Linked DNA regions of Nitratifractor salsuginis DSM 16511. The protein of the gene in region 1 binds, or shares a complex with, the protein of each later gene. Links are inferred from orthologs where the notes say so. Each region holds a gene or a part of one and is shown on either strand. Other genes may lie near its edges.

What was found. The genes of interacting proteins can lie anywhere in the genome.
Region 2: rny (region 1) and NITSA_RS05135 share a complex: the UniProt entries of both Bacillus subtilis proteins name them as parts of the possible RNA degradosome complex. The link is inferred for Nitratifractor salsuginis DSM 16511 from one-to-one orthologs.

What each region holds. Positions count from the first base shown.
Region 1 is NC_014935.1:397,176-404,568, reverse strand. What follows is about bases 4,571-7,393. They hold rny (ribonuclease Y), read right to left. Parts: upstream 6,833-7,393; coding sequence 5,309-6,832; downstream 4,571-5,308. Other genes in these bases: NITSA_RS01975 (5-formyltetrahydrofolate cyclo-ligase), read right to left, coding at 6,916-7,393; NITSA_RS01985 (hypothetical protein), read right to left, coding at 4,956-5,240; NITSA_RS01990 (peptidylprolyl isomerase), read right to left, coding at 4,571-4,959. In the rest of the region: NITSA_RS02020 (DegT/DnrJ/EryC1/StrS family aminotransferase), read right to left, coding at 1-296; NITSA_RS02015 (ferritin-like domain-containing protein), read right to left, coding at 372-1,193; NITSA_RS02010 (MBL fold metallo-hydrolase), read left to right, coding at 1,210-1,815; NITSA_RS02005 (PaaI family thioesterase), read right to left, coding at 1,817-2,203; NITSA_RS02000 (winged helix-turn-helix domain-containing protein), read right to left, coding at 2,711-3,370; tRNA 5-methoxyuridine(34)/uridine 5-oxyacetic acid(34) synthase CmoB, read right to left, coding at 3,523-4,428; more of NITSA_RS01990, read right to left, coding at 4,429-4,570. UniProt on the Bacillus subtilis protein: Endoribonuclease that initiates mRNA decay. Initiates the decay of all SAM-dependent riboswitches, such as yitJ riboswitch. Involved in processing of the gapA operon mRNA, it cleaves between cggR and gapA.
Region 2 is NC_014935.1:1,016,998-1,024,392, reverse strand. The notes cover bases 3,061-5,885. They hold NITSA_RS05135 (6-phosphofructokinase), read right to left. Parts: upstream 5,041-5,885; coding sequence 4,081-5,040; downstream 3,061-4,080. Other genes in these bases: glgP (alpha-glucan family phosphorylase), read right to left, coding at 5,043-5,885; hemE (uroporphyrinogen decarboxylase), read left to right, coding at 3,061-3,950. In the rest of the region: gyrA (DNA gyrase subunit A), read left to right, coding at 1-1,306; NITSA_RS05150 (aspartate-semialdehyde dehydrogenase), read left to right, coding at 1,303-2,343; NITSA_RS05145 (YqhA family protein), read left to right, coding at 2,344-2,910; more of hemE, read left to right, coding at 2,910-3,060; more of glgP, read right to left, coding at 5,886-6,710; NITSA_RS05125 (glucose-6-phosphate isomerase), read right to left, coding at 6,728-7,395. UniProt on the Bacillus subtilis protein: Catalyzes the phosphorylation of D-fructose 6-phosphate to fructose 1,6-bisphosphate by ATP, the first committing step of glycolysis.

The sequences.
Region 1 (7,393 bases):
TCGCAATCGACGAAGATCGGTTCCGCATCGAAATGGCGAACCACCTCCGGCACATCGACAAAGGCATTGACCGAGCAGATCACCTTGTCTCCCCGTTTCAAATCCAGAGCACACATCGCCAGATGCAGAGCGGCCGTCGAGTTGACGGTACTGAGCACATGAGGCGCACCGTAAAGAAGCCGTGCCTGCTCCTCCAGCTTTTCTGCTTGGCCGTCGAGGCCCTTTTCATTGCTCTCCGTCAAGAGAGAAAGCAGTTCATCGGGAAGGTGGCCCGTCCCGTCATAACTGATGGTCATCCGTTCATTCCTTCTGACACATGTCATTTATATTTTTTAAGTGGGATATTTTATCGGAATTCTGTTTCCACAGCGTTAATCCTCACACTCCGCGGCCCCCAAATCCTTCAACTCGGCGCAGGTAAAACCCGCCGCCTTTCTGGCGGGGACATTGAGAAAGTTCCCCTGACGTTTCCGAAGATCGTAGCGATCCAGGATCTCCCGAAACGTGCGCTCGGACTCCAACCCCCGCTGTTCACAGCAATAGCGGAACCATCGGTCCCCTTTGCGGACGTGATCGATCTCTTCACGATAGATCGTCTCGAGTGCTTCGATCGTCGTAGCCACCGCTTCCTTATGAGCAAAGGGGCGCAGCTTCTCCATGATCCTCGGATTGACATCCAGGCCCGTGGCTTCATAGTGGCGGGGGATGACCGCCATACGGTGCAGAATGTCCCCCTCAGTATGCTTCGCCGCATCGAAAAGCCCGCGATGGACGGGGAAGTCCCCATAGCGATACCCCAATTCCTCGAGGATCGCCTCAAGCATCCGGAAATGGCGCACCTCATCCTCCGCGACCTCCAGCCAATCCCGGCGGAAAGCCGTCGGCATCGCCGGAAAGCGGTAGACTGCGTCGAGGGCCAGATCCACGGCGCTGTATTCGATATGGGCGATAGCGTGAAGCAGGATCGCCAAGCCCTTGGGCGTATCGAAGCTCCGGCGCCGGGGAAGCTCCCGCGGATCGACGATACGGCAGCGTGACGCATAGGAGGGAGCCTCGAAACTCCAGGGGGCGAAACCGGACTCCGGGCGATCATCCCCTGTGCTACAATAGCGCATCAGCCGGCTGATCGCCGAAGCTTTTTCATCGATATCGGCAGACTGCAGGGCCTTTTCGGCCAGGGAATAAAAAGTCATGGAGGCATTATAACCGATGGAGATCAAAGCCTGCCCGATGGGGCCTTATCAAACCAATTGTTACCTTGTCGAAACGGGGGGAAAGACCCTGATCATCGATCCCGGAGTGGGCGCGACGGAATGGGTCCTCCGGGAGGCGAAGAACCCGGTGGCGATCCTCAACACCCACGGCCACTTCGACCACGTCTGGAGCAACGCCGAGCTTCAGGAGCATCTGAAAATCCCCCTCTATGTGCCGGAGGCCGATGCCTTTATGCTCGAGAGAGACCCCTTCGGCCAGGGAACGCCCCCAAGCCGTCCCGATGTCAAAGTCGCCCCCGACAGCACTCTGGAGATCGGGGGGATCCCCGTCACTTTCCGCCATTTCCCGGGGCATACACCGGGATGTTCCGTCCTCGAGATCGGGGAGTGCTGGTTCAGCGGTGATTTTCTCTTCCGCGACTCCATCGGCCGCTGGGATTTCCCCTACTCCAGCGCTGAGCAGATGGCCGAAAGCCTGCGCAAGGCGATGACGATCGAAGAGGATTTCCGGCTCTACCCAGGCCACGGGCCCCAGAGCACCCTCCGACGGGAACAGCGCAATCTCCCCCTCTGGCTCGCCGAGGTTCAGCGACGGGGCTGAATCAGCCCTCCAGAACGTGCCGCGGCAGAACAAAGGCTTGGAAGGCTCCCTCGAAGACCCGCCGCCCTTCCGCTTCGCCCGAAACCTCGACCCGCCTCCTCTTACCGCTCGATTCGCCAATCCTGGCGACGAAACGGATACTCTGCCCCTTACGCACGGGAGCCAGGAATTTCACTTCAGCCGCCCCTAGAACCACATTGGGATCATTGACCGCCGCCATCGCCGCATAATCCGCCGCTGAGAAGAGGAATCCCCCGTGGATCAAACCCCGATCATCCGCCTTCATCCGCTCCGAGGTATGGAGCCACACTTCGGCATAGCCCTTTTCATGACGGGTCACACGTCCACAAAGGTCCTCATCGATGGCAAGATGGGTTTTCAAACTCATTGACACTCCTTCAGATCGAATTATCAGATATGCGAAGTTTACATCATTTCCGGAATTTGGGAAGAAAGATCTTAGATTTTTGATTGTGGATTGGAGAGGAAATCACTGTTCTAAATTTGTTCAAAGCTTCGGCTGGAATAAGGGAGCTTAAATAAAAACAAGTGACCGAACGGGAACGGAAAGGAGAACTAGTGAAGTCTTTTCAGAGTGTACCGGTTTTGGGGGGTGTTTCGAAGGAGCCTGCTCTAGAGCAAGTGACTGAGTGAACTCCCCCGAAGACGGGGTGCTATGATTTGGATGGAAATCGCCTGATTTGTTTTAGGTTTGTTCAAAGTTTCGGCTGGAATGAGGGAGCTTACATAAAAAATAAGTGATCGAACTGGAACAAAAAAGAGTTATGGTGAAGTCTTTTCAGAGTGCTCCGGATTTGGGGGTTGTTCCGAAGGAGCCTGCTCTAGAGCAAGTGACTGAGTGAACTCCCCCGAAGACGGAGTGCTATGGAAAGACTTAGTAGGAGAACTTGTAGCCTCGGCGTCGGACGGTATGTATCACCTGAAACCCCAGAATACTCCTCAGCCTTTTTCGGATCTGGTTGATGGCGACCTCGACGGTATTGTCGCTGACATACTCGGGCTCTTCCCAGAGGGCATTGATGATCTCGTCTTTGGAGAAAACCCTCTGCTTGCGCAGGGCCAGGTAGGCGAGGATGTCGAAGGTTTTGCCGTTGAGGGAGACTACCTTATCGTCATATTCGATCTTTTTGTTGACGATGTCGATGCAGAGTTTGTCGATGTTGATTTTGGTGCCGTAGAGATTGCGCATATTGGCCAGGACCCGAGCGGCGATGAGGTCGGGCTCGTAGATATGGTTGAAGATCACATCATCCACCCCGAGAGCGAAAAAGGCCCGCTGATGCTCCGGCTTCTCCGTCAGCAGAATGATCTTGGTCTCTTTTTTCTTCTTCTTGATCTCGTTGATGTAACGCTCCAGAGAGAACTGAACCCCCTCATCGACGATAATGATCAATTCGTAGTGTCGGAAATAGGTGAAGTTTGTCGCATCGTAGAGATCCTGCGCACTGTCAACGATACAGATAAAGTATTTACCGATCTCTTTTTCAACCTCTTTGGAAAACTCTTCGTCAAAACCGACTGTCAATATCCTCATTCCGCGTCACATGCCCAATCCAAAATTGTAAGAGAGTGCCCATAAAATGGTAAATATATCGATACACTCTCTCTTTTCATAGCGTATTTATATCGAAAGCTTGCTTATTTAAAAATAAAACAAAAATTCAGGATTTCTTGGATATTTTATCTCTAGACAACACAACGGACATAAAGACGCTGAGGCGCGGGGTATCCTTCGACCGTTTTGGAGGGATCTTCCGGATCGAGGAAATCCTCCAGGCTCTGGGTAGCGATCCAATCGGTTTTGCGCTGTTCCGTCACATCGGTCGGCCGCTTGGCCAGGATCTCCACCTCGGAGAAACCCGCACGATGGCACCAGCCTCTCAAGGCGTCGATGGTGGGGATGAAATAGACATTGGGGATCTTGGAATAGCGCTGCGCCGGTGTCAGGCAATACTCCCCTTCTCCCTCGATCATAAAGGTATCCAAAAAGAGCTCTCCCCCTTTTTTCAAACCCCGGCGTAACGCTTTGAGCGTTCCGATAGGATCGCTGCGGTGATAGAGGACCCCCAGGCAGAAAAGGGTATCGAAGGGCTCTTCGTAAAAGGGCAGATGCTCGACTCCCAAAAGCTCATAACGGATACCGCTGCGGAAAAAGCGCTCCAGAAATTGAAATTGAGAGTAGTAGAGCGCCGAAGGGTCGAAACCGACCAGCCGGGCAGGAACCTGCTCCATCATTCGAAAGAGGTAGTAGCCGTTGTTGCAGCCGATATCTCCCACCACTTTGTCGCGTAGATCGAGATAAGGTTCGAGCAGGCCGTATTTGATCTGGCTGCGCCATTCGCTGTCGATGAAAAGGTTGCCCAGGCGGAAGGGCCCTTTGCGCCAGGGCATCAACAGGCGTGCCGTCTCTTCGATCTGCCGGCCGAAACGGGCATCATATCCGGGATCCAGCTCGGCGGTGACCGCCTCTGCATCCCAGAGGACCCGTTCGACTTCAGGTTCAGGAAGTGCCTGAATGGCCTCTTGAAGGGGAGCGATGTTTTTCCACCTCAACCAGGAACGGCGCTCGCGGCGCAGAGCCTCCAGATCCATCTATTTGACGATCGCTTTGAGGATCTTCTGCTCTTTGAGCGGGCGGTCGCCGGGGCCGGTCGGGACCCGGTCGATGGCGTCGACTACCTTCTGCCCCTTGATCACTTTGCCGAAGATGGTGTAGCCGCCGTTGAGCCAGGGGGCCGGAGCGACTGTGATGAAGAATTGGCTACCGTTGGTATTGGGGCCGCGGTTGGCCATCGCCAGGAGGTAGGGACGATCGAAGACCAGGTTGGGGGCGTATTCGTTTTTGAACTCTTTGCCCCAGATCGACGTGCCGCCCCGTCCCGTACCGGTCGGGTCACCTCCCTGGATCATAAAACCTTTGATGACCCGATGGAAGATCGTCCCGTCGTAATACCCCTTTTTCGCCAGGCCGACGAAGTTTTTGACCGCCAGAGGCGCCGCTTTAGGGAAAAGCTTGAGGGTGATATCCCCCCGATTGGTATGAAGCACCACGATCGGAGCCTTTTGACCGGCGATCAAAGCCCCGCCCATAACGAGAAGGGCCAAAAAGATCTTTCGCATCATACGTCCGACTCGCAAACGAGGTGGAGTTTGTCCAGGACTCGCTGGAAAAAGTCTCCGGCTTCCCGCTGGACATCTTCATGAAACTCCAGATAGATCCCTTCGTTTTCGGGATGGTCGGAAGAGGGATTGTCGAAGATTTCGGGCTTCAGACCGGTCTCTTTGATCGTCGCTTCCACCGCGTCGAACACCTCTTTTTTCAATTCGGGATTGTCGCCGTAAGTCAGGCTCAACCCTTCATATCGCTCTTCCATCCGAATGTGGGCTTCGATACACTTGCGCATAATTACCTCGTTTTGTAAAATTGATACTATATTCTACCCTAGGGGCCGATTAGCCCCTGCTGAAATACTCAGCGGGCATAATCGATCGTTCGGGTCTCCCGAATGACATTGACTTTGATCTCTCCGGGATACTGGACCTTCTCTTCGATCTCCCGTGCGATCTCATGGGCCATTTTCGCCGCCCGGTCATCGTCGATCTTCCCCGCATCCACAAAAACGCGGAGTTCCCGGCCGGCATTGATCGCGTAAGCTTGCACGACCCCCTCTTCCGACTTGGCAATCTCTTCGATCTCCCGGACCCGGCGGGTGAAGCTCTCCAGCACTTCCCGGCGGGCTCCCGGCCGTGCCGAACTGAGGGCATCGGCGGCACAGACCGCTGCACTCTCCACACCGTCGGGTTCGGCATGTCCGTGGTGGGCGTAGATGGCGTTGATGACGGTGGGGTGCTCTTTGCATTTGCGGCAGAGCTCGGCGCCGAGCTCCACGTGAGAGCCGCCGAAATCCTGGGTCAGCGCCTTGCCGATGTCATGCAGCAGGCCCGCCCGCATCGCCAGTTTCTCGTCTCCCCCCATTTCAGCCGCCATTACCCGGGCCAGGCGGGCGACCTCCAGGGAGTGGGCCAGAGCGTTCTGCCCATAGCTCGCCCGATACTTCAGCTTGCCGATCATTCGTACCAGTTCTTCGTGCATCGGGAAGAGCCCCAGGTCGATCAGGACATTCTCGCCCTCTTCATAGAGTTTCTCTTCGAACTCCTTCTCCACCTTGGCGTGGACCTCCTCGATCCGGCCCGGGTGGATCCGCCCATCAGCGACAAGAAGCTCGATGACCCGGGTGGCGATGGCACGGCGGTAGAGGTTGAAGCTGCTGACGACGATCACGCCGGGCGTTTCGTCAATGATGATATCGACCCCCAGCGCCTGCTCCAGCGCTTTGATGTTTCGCCCTTCTTTTCCGATGATCCGCCCCTTGTGGTCGTCGGTGGGGAGCGTGATGGTATTGATAAGCCGCTCACCGGCGAATTCACCGGCATAGCGTGTCGTCGCCTGGGCCAGGATGTAGTTGGCTCGGCTCTGGGCCTCCTCTTCGGCCAGCTTGACCCGCTTGCGGACAACGGCGGCCAACTCTGCTTCGCACTGCTCCTCGACCCGTTTGAGAAGCAGTTGCTTCGCCTCTTCCCGGGTCATGGAGGCCAGGTGCTCGATCTTGCGGATGTCCTCTTCAATTTGACGTCGGCGCTTCGCTTCCAACCGTTCAAGCTGGGTCCTTATCTCATCGACCTGCGTCTCTTTTTGATGCAGGCGCTCCCGTTCCTCTTCCAGCTCCCGTTCCCTGGCGATCAGGGAACGCTTCCGCTGTTCCAGCTCCGCCAAACGCTCGTTGAAGCGTTTCTCCTGCTCCAGTTCCCGGGTACGGCTCTGGATCTCGGCATCACGGAGAAGCCGCTCCGCCTCCTGCTCGATGGTACGGGCTTTGGCCTCGGCTTCGATCTTCAGATAGTCGAAGCGTCGGGCACTCATAAGCCTCCCCAGGGCAAAGCCGATCCCGGCCCCGCCCAAAAGGCTCAATACTGCGATCAATAGTGTATTTTCCATTCGATAGGTCCTTGCGGACAGTCAGGCTTGGCAAGATAAGTACCGGGAGCGTTTGATCCCGATTATCGTAAGGCAGAGTCTCTTCAGGGTTGAATGAGGATCATCGGTCCTGCAATAATATCGTCCCCACGAACATCATGGGCTTCGGTCAAAACGATGGGAGAGTAGCATAAGCGCCTTTGCAGAAAAACCACTCTTCCGATTCTCTTTTTCTCTTTGTCAAAATATCGGTCATAAAATCCCTTCCCGAATCCGATACGACGCACTGTGGGATCGGTACCGACGATCGGAATAAATGCTATATCTATCTTACCAACTCTATACTGTCTTGAAATTTTCGGTTCATAAATGCCGTACGCTTTTTTTTGTAGCGGCAATCTATATTTTACCGGACGGATACTTTTACCCTCCATAAAGGGGACGAAGACATCAATGCCCCGCTTCCGCAGTTGCTTGATGATGGGGCGCAGATCCACTTCCAAAGGAAGCGGCAGATAGAGCAGAACGCTTCGGGGGGCAAGGCGGTCGATATACTCCATAACCTCCCGCCGAAGCCGGTGA
Region 2 (7,395 bases), 620 kb from region 1 along the record:
GAATTTGATGAGCCGTTTCGACCTGAGCGAGATCCAGGCCCGGGCGATCCTCGAGATGCGTCTGCGCCGCCTCACCGGCCTCGAGATCGAAAAGATCGAGAGCGAGCTGGCGGAGTTGCGCAAAACCATCGAATACCTCGAAAGCATCCTCAAGAGTGAAACGATGATCGAAGAGATCATCAAAAAAGAGCTCCTGGAAGTCAAAGAGGCCTTCAGCGACGAACGGCGCACCGAGATCGTCGACGACTACGACGATATCGATATCGAAGACCTGATCCCCAACGAGCCGATGGTCGTGACGATCACCCACCGGGGCTACATCAAGCGGGTACCGGTAAAACAGTATGAGAAGCAGCGCCGCGGCGGCAAAGGGAAAACAGCCGTCACCACCTATGAAGACGACTTCATCGAGCGCTTCTTCATCTCCAACACCCACGATACGCTGATGTTCGTCACCGACAAGGGCCAGCTCTACTGGCTCAAGGTCTACCGCATCCCCGAAGGCTCCCGTACCGCCAAGGGCAAGGCGGTGGTCAACCTGATCAACCTCGACAAGGACGAGAAGATCAAGGCGATCATCCCGACCCAGGATTTCAACGAGGACAAGAGCCTGGTCTTCTTCACCCGCAACGGCATCGTCAAGCGGACCAACCTGAGCGAATACTCCAACATCCGCAGCGTGGGTGTGCGGGCCATCAACCTGGACGAGAACGACGAGCTGATCGACGCCAAGATCATCAAGCCCGATACCAAGTGGCTCTTCGTCGTCACCAAGAAGGGAATGTGTATCCGCTTCCCCGTCAGCGACGTGAGGGAGATCGGACGGGTTGCCCGAGGAGTCACCGCCATCAAGTTCAAGATTGACGGCGACTATGTCTGCGGGGCAACCACCATCGAGAACGAAGAGGACGAGATCCTCATCGTCAGTGAAAAGGGGATGGGCAAACGGACACCCGCCAGCGAATACCGTGAGCAGAGCCGTGCCGGCAAAGGGGTCATCGCTATGAAGCTCACTCCCAAGACGGGTGATGTCGTCGGGGTGGTCTTCGTCGAAGAGGACAAGGACCTGATGTGCCTCACCAGCGCGGGCAAGATGATCCGGGTCGATATGCAGTCGATCCGCAGGGCCGGCCGGGCCACCTCCGGGGTTAAGATCGTCAATGTCGAGGGCAAAGACCGGGTGGTCAGCATCGCCAAATGCCCCAAAGAAGAGAAAGAGGAAGAGGAGATCGAGGCGGCCATCGAAGCGGCCGGGTCGAAATCGGAAAGCGACACCAAAAACAATGAACAAGGAAGCCTGATATGAGTCGTGCGTACAATATTGCCGTCGTCGGTGCCACCGGTGCCGTCGGTGAAGAGATCTTTCGGATTCTCGAAGAGCAGAACTTTCCCGTGGGGGAGGTCCTCCCACTCTCCAGCGCCCGCAGTGCCGGGGCGGAGATCGAATTCAAAGGCAAAAAATATAAAACGGAAGAGTTGACCGAAACCGTCTTCGACGGAAGGGATATCGACATCGCCTTCTTCAGCGCCGGCGGCAGCGTCTCGGCACGTTTTGCCCCCTATGCCGTGGAGGCGGGAGCGGTGGTCATCGACAATACGTCCCATTTCCGTATGGACCCCAGAGTCCCCCTGGTCGTTCCCGAGATCAACCCCGAAGATATCAGTATGTGGCGGGAGACGGGGATCATCGCCAACCCCAACTGCTCCACGATCCAGATGGTCCTGGCCCTCAAACCCCTCTATGATCTCTATGGCGGGATCGAGCGGGTCGATGTGGCCACCTACCAGGCCACCAGCGGTGCGGGAAAGAGCGGGATGGAGGAGCTGGTGCAGCAGATGCAGGACTTCTTCGCCTTCCGCCTCGACGAGAGCAAGCATGAAGCCTTCTTCCATCAGATCGCCCTCAACGTCATCCCCCAGATCGACTCTCCCCAGCCCAACGGCTATACGAGAGAGGAGATGAAAATGGTCAACGAGACCAACAAGATTTTGCATGCCGACCTCGCCGTCAGTGCCACCTGTGTGCGGGTGCCTGTGCTGCGCAGCCACAGCGAAGCGGTCACGGTCACCTTCCCCGAGCACGTGGAAGTGGATGTGGATAAAGTGCGCCTGGCTCTGAGCGAATTTCCCGATGTGGAAGTGCAGGATGATCTGGAGCACGGCATCTATCCTATGCCCATCACCGCCACCGATACGGACATTACCTATGTCGGGCGGATCCGCCGGGATCTCTTCGCACCCAATATCCTCCATATGTGGGTCGTCGCCGACCAGCTGCGTGTCGGTGCAGCCACCAACGCGGTGCGCATCGCCCAGAAATGGATCGAAATGGAGGAGGTGTAAATGCAGGATCATCCCGCAAAAGATGATCAGGGGCACCAAAAGCACGGGCCCCAATCCTGGATCGAAGCCGCTTTCGAGAGTGCGCTTTGGAGTACGCGTTTTTTCGTACTCCTGGCTGTCATCTTCAGTATGATCGGCGGCATAGCCCTCTTCATCGTCGCCAGTGTCGATGTCTGGCATGTCGCCGTTTCGGTCTTCGATACCTATCTCGGGGGGATCCATCACCAAAATTTCCACGAAAAGATCGTCGCCGAGCTGATCGGGGCGGTAGACCTCTATCTGATCGCCATTGTGCTTTTTATCTTCGGTTTCGGTCTCTACGAGCTTTTTATTTCCAAGATCGATGTAGCCGAGCGGAGTGCCGCCAGCCGGATTCTCGAGATCCACTCCCTCGACGAGCTCAAAGACAAACTGGCCAAGGTGATCATTATGGTGCTCATCGTCGGCTTTTTCAAACGGGCGATGCACACGACCTACGGCGGAGCACTCGATATGTTGATGCTTGCCGGAGCGATCTTTTTGTTGGCGCTGGCCTTCTATTTTATGCATAAGGGAGATTCTCACTGATGAGCGACAAAATCTTTATCGACGCCTGTTTCGGGCGCCCCACCCCCTATACCCCTGTCTGGATGATGCGCCAGGCAGGCCGCTACCTGCCCGAATACCGCAAAGTACGGGAAAAGGCCGGCACTTTCCTCGACCTCTGCCACAATCCCGAATTGGCGGCGGAGGTGACCCTGCAGCCTGTGGATATCGTGGGTGTGGATGCGGCGATCCTCTTCAGCGACATCCTCGTCGTCCCCAACGAAATGGGGATGAAACTCGATTTCGTCGCCGGGGAAGGCCCCGTTTTCGCCGATCCCATCCGCAGCCGTGAAGATCTCGACCGGCTCATCGGCGGCAAAGAGGCGGCGGAGAAACTCACCTACGTCTATGAAACGATCAAAATCGTCCGGGAGCGCCTGGCCGACGACAAAGCCTTCATCGGATTCGCCGGAGCCCCCTGGACCCTGGCGACCTACATGATCGAAGGCCAGGGGACCAAGACTTATACCCTCTGCAAAAAGATGATGTACACCGATCCCGAGCTGCTCCACGCCATTTTGCGCAAAGTGACCGATGTGGTAAAGCTCTATCTGGAGAAGCAGATCGAGTCCGGAGTGGACGCGGTGCAGATCTTCGACAGCTGGGCTTCGGCGATCGAACCGAGCAAATACGACGAGTTCAGTTGGAAATATATGGTGGAGATCGCCAAATATCTCAAGGAAAAATATCCCCACATCCCCGTGATCCTCTTCCCCAAGGGGATCGCCTCTTTTGTCGAGCGGGGATGGGTCTACGGCAACTTCGACGTCTTCGGCGTCGACTGGGGGACCCCTATGGCTCTGGCCAAGGAGAAGCTGGGTGAGCGCTACGTCCTCCAGGGCAATATGGAACCCTGCCGTCTCTACTCCAAGGAAGCGACCAAAGAGTGTGTCTCATCTCTGGCCGAGCTGATGAAAGACGGCCGCCACATCTTCAACCTCGGCCACGGGATCCTGCCCGACGTGCCTGTAGAAAACGCCAAATACTTCGTCAGCCTCTGCAAGGAACTCAGCCGACGCTAGCGAATGAGGAGTGAGGAACGGAATAACCGAGTAACCGAGCAATGAGCAACCGAAGGGCACAGAAGTGTCCAAATCCAACGACTAACGACCAACGACAAGAATCTTATTAACGCTTAACGCTAAATAAAACTCAATCCAATATATTCAGCATTGCCAAATGCCGGGGATTGAGTTGATATTTGTTACTGACGACCGTATCGATCTCCAGGAGATCGAAATGACCGTTTTGATAGACCACCACTTTATTGGATCGTTGACTCTCCAGTAGGTGATCGACTGCGCGAACGGCAAATTCGAAAGCCATCAAGCGGTCGTAACTGCTCGGGGCCCCTCCCCTCTGGATATGCCCGAGTACTGTCACGCGAGTCTCGAATCCCAGATCTTTCTCGATCCACTCGGCGATCTCCTGAGTCTTCTTCGTCCCCTCGGCAACGATGGCCAGAATGTAGTTACGGCCGTTGGCGATCTCCCTTTTGAGGCGCGCTTCGGCCACGGGACGGTTGAAAGCCACTTCCGGGATCACACAGACTTCGGCCCCCGATCCCATCGCAGAGATGACCGCCAGATAGCCGCACTCCCGGCCCATCACCTCCACGACGAAGGCCCGGTTGAAGGTCGAAGCGGTGTCGTAGATCTTGTCGAGAGCATCACGGATTGTGTTCAGAGCCGTATCGACCCCCAGGCAGTAGTCGGTGCCGTAGATATCGTTGTCGATGGTCGTGGGAATGCCGACGAAATTGACCGGAAACTCCTTGCTGAAGACATCCATAGCCCGGAAGGAGCCGTCTCCCCCCAGGACGACCAATCCGTCGATACCGTTCTTCTGCAGGTTTTCGTAAGCCTGTTTGCGGTACTCGTAATCATAGAAGCGTTTCGAGCGTGAGGAGCGGATGACGCACCCTCCCCGGTGGAGAATCCCCGCCACATCTTTGTGCTCGGCCTTTTTGATCTTGCCGTCGATGAGCCCTTCCAGGCCGTCGTAGATCAAATGGGGCGTCTCCCCCCGGTCGTAAAGATAATCGACGAACTTCTTGACCGCCGCATTCATTCCGGGGGCGTCTCCCCCCGATCCCATTATCGCCAGTGCCATTTTCAGCCTTCCGTTTCGGGCTCGTAATTATAGAGCTCTTTGTAGTAGCGTTCTACCATATTTTGGGTGTTGAAACCGATGTAGATGTCGTTCATTCCGTTTTTGACGATCTCGAGCCATTTGTCGGGCTGATCGTAATAGGTGGGCAGGATCACTTTTTCGAGTTTCTCCATCATCCGCTCATAGTCGATGCGATCGATCTCTTCGACGGGGAGGGAGGGATCGGCGTGGGGGATCGTAAAGGAGTTGACCCCGTCTTTGCCGAACTCGGCATGCCACCCGTCGTCGATGGAGAAATGCACCGAAGCGTTGATCCCGGCACTCATTCCGCTGGTGCCGCTGGCTTCCCTGCCCCATCTGGGGGTATTGAGCCAGACGTCCGAACCCTGTTTCAAGAGTTTGGAGAGGCGCAGTTCATACCCGGTGAGCACGGCGACGTTTTTGAATTCCCGGCTCATCCGGACCAGGTCGTTGAATTCGTTGATCGCTTGTTGATCCAGGGGATAGGGTTTGCCCGCCCAGATGATCTGGATGGGGTATTCGCTGTTGTGGATCAGCGCCTTGAAACGCTCCATATCCCGGATCAGGAGCTTGGGGCGTTTGTACTCGGCGAAACGCCGCGCCCAGACCAGGGTCAGCACGTCGGGATCGAAAAGCTTGCCGGTCTGATCGGCCACCTCTTCGAAGAGTTGGTGTTTGAGGTGTTTTTTGCGCCCCACCAGCTGATAGTCTTCGTGCTCGAGCATCCAGCTCATCAATTGTTTGTCGGACCAGTAGCGCATATTCTGGGCATTGGTGATGCTGATGATTTCGCAGCGTCCGGGCACATTCTTCCACATCTCGTTGGCCACTTTCTCGTGGATCTTGGAGACGGCGTTGGCCCGTTTGGAAACTTTGAGTGCTCCGACGGTGAGGGAGAAATCCGCATCGTGGTAATCGAGCTTTTCACGCACTTCGTCCAGAGAGAAACCGTTGAAGAAGCCCATCCGTTCCAGGAAGTGGGCATCGTGGGTTTCGTTCCCCGCCATTTCGGGGGTATGGGTGGTGAAGACGATGTGTTTCTTGAGCTCTTCGAGTTCGGGATACTCCTTCATGAGCTCAAAAGCCAGCGGCAGGGCATGCCCCTCGTTGAGATGATAAATGTCGATATCGAGCCCCAAAGCCTTGAGCACCCGGGTCCCGCCGATCCCCAGGACGATCTCTTGGGCGACCCGGGTCTCTTCGTTGGCGTCGTAGAGTTTGTGGGTAATGGTTCTGGAGAGGTGATCGTTTTCGAAAATATCGGTGCTGAGCAGGATCACCGGTGCCGATTCGAAGGTCTCCGCCGGCAGGAGATAGGCTTTGACGAATACCGGCTTGCCGTTGATCTCCACCTCCACGGTAATGCCGGTTTCTTTGAGAAAATAGTAGAACTTGCGCCGGTATTCGACCTTGAGTGTATTGTCTTCGTGTCGCCCCTGATCGTAGTAGCCGTAGCTCCAGAGAATGCCGACGCCGATGGTGTTTTGCCGCCGGTCATTGACGCTGCGCATATGCGAACCTGCCAAAAATCCGAGCCCGCCCGAATAGGTTTTGAGAGCCTGGTCGATGGCGAACTCCATCGAGAAATAGGCGACAGGGCGTTTGAAGGCTTCATCAAATGTATAGGGAAAGAGCTCTTGTGCTTTCATCGTGTCTTATAGACCTTTTAGTGAAATTTTTTGACGAGAATTTTTTTGCCCAGCTCCACGCCGGGTTGATTATAAGTATCGATCCCGAGCGTCGCTCCGGCCACTGAGGTCAAGAGCTCGTAGTAGAGGATCAGCTCTCCCAGATTCTCCTCGCTGATGCGATCCAGGACGATGCCGTCGGTCGGCACTCCCTGGCTGCGGATACTCTCCCAGGTCGCTTCGCACTCTCCGTCGAGAAGTTCTCCCAGACTGTGGCCGTTGATGTAGTCGTTCTTTTCGATATGTTTCAGGCTGATATCCGGGATGGTGATCTCGGTGGGAAAATGCTCGACCTTCAGGAAGGTGACCGTTTTGTCCCGGGGGCCCTCCATAATCAGCTGCAGGAAGCTGTGCTGGTCGACCGAGCCGATATGGCCCAGAGGTGTGAGCCCTACCCTCTCTCCCTGGGCATCGATTTTGCCCAGGGATTCTCCCCAGAGCTGCACATACCATTTGGCGAAATCCTCCAGAAAGGACCCGTAGGCGAAGAGGACGTTCATAGGATAATCCTGCCAGTGCCCGGCGTAGAAGACCCCTTTTTGCAGGATATGGTCGGCCTGGCGGTCGAAAAAGGCTTTCACTATCTGCTGGGCTCCTTTGAGGATATCGCAAGTCTTGTAGCCCGCCAAGGTCAGCGGGACCATCC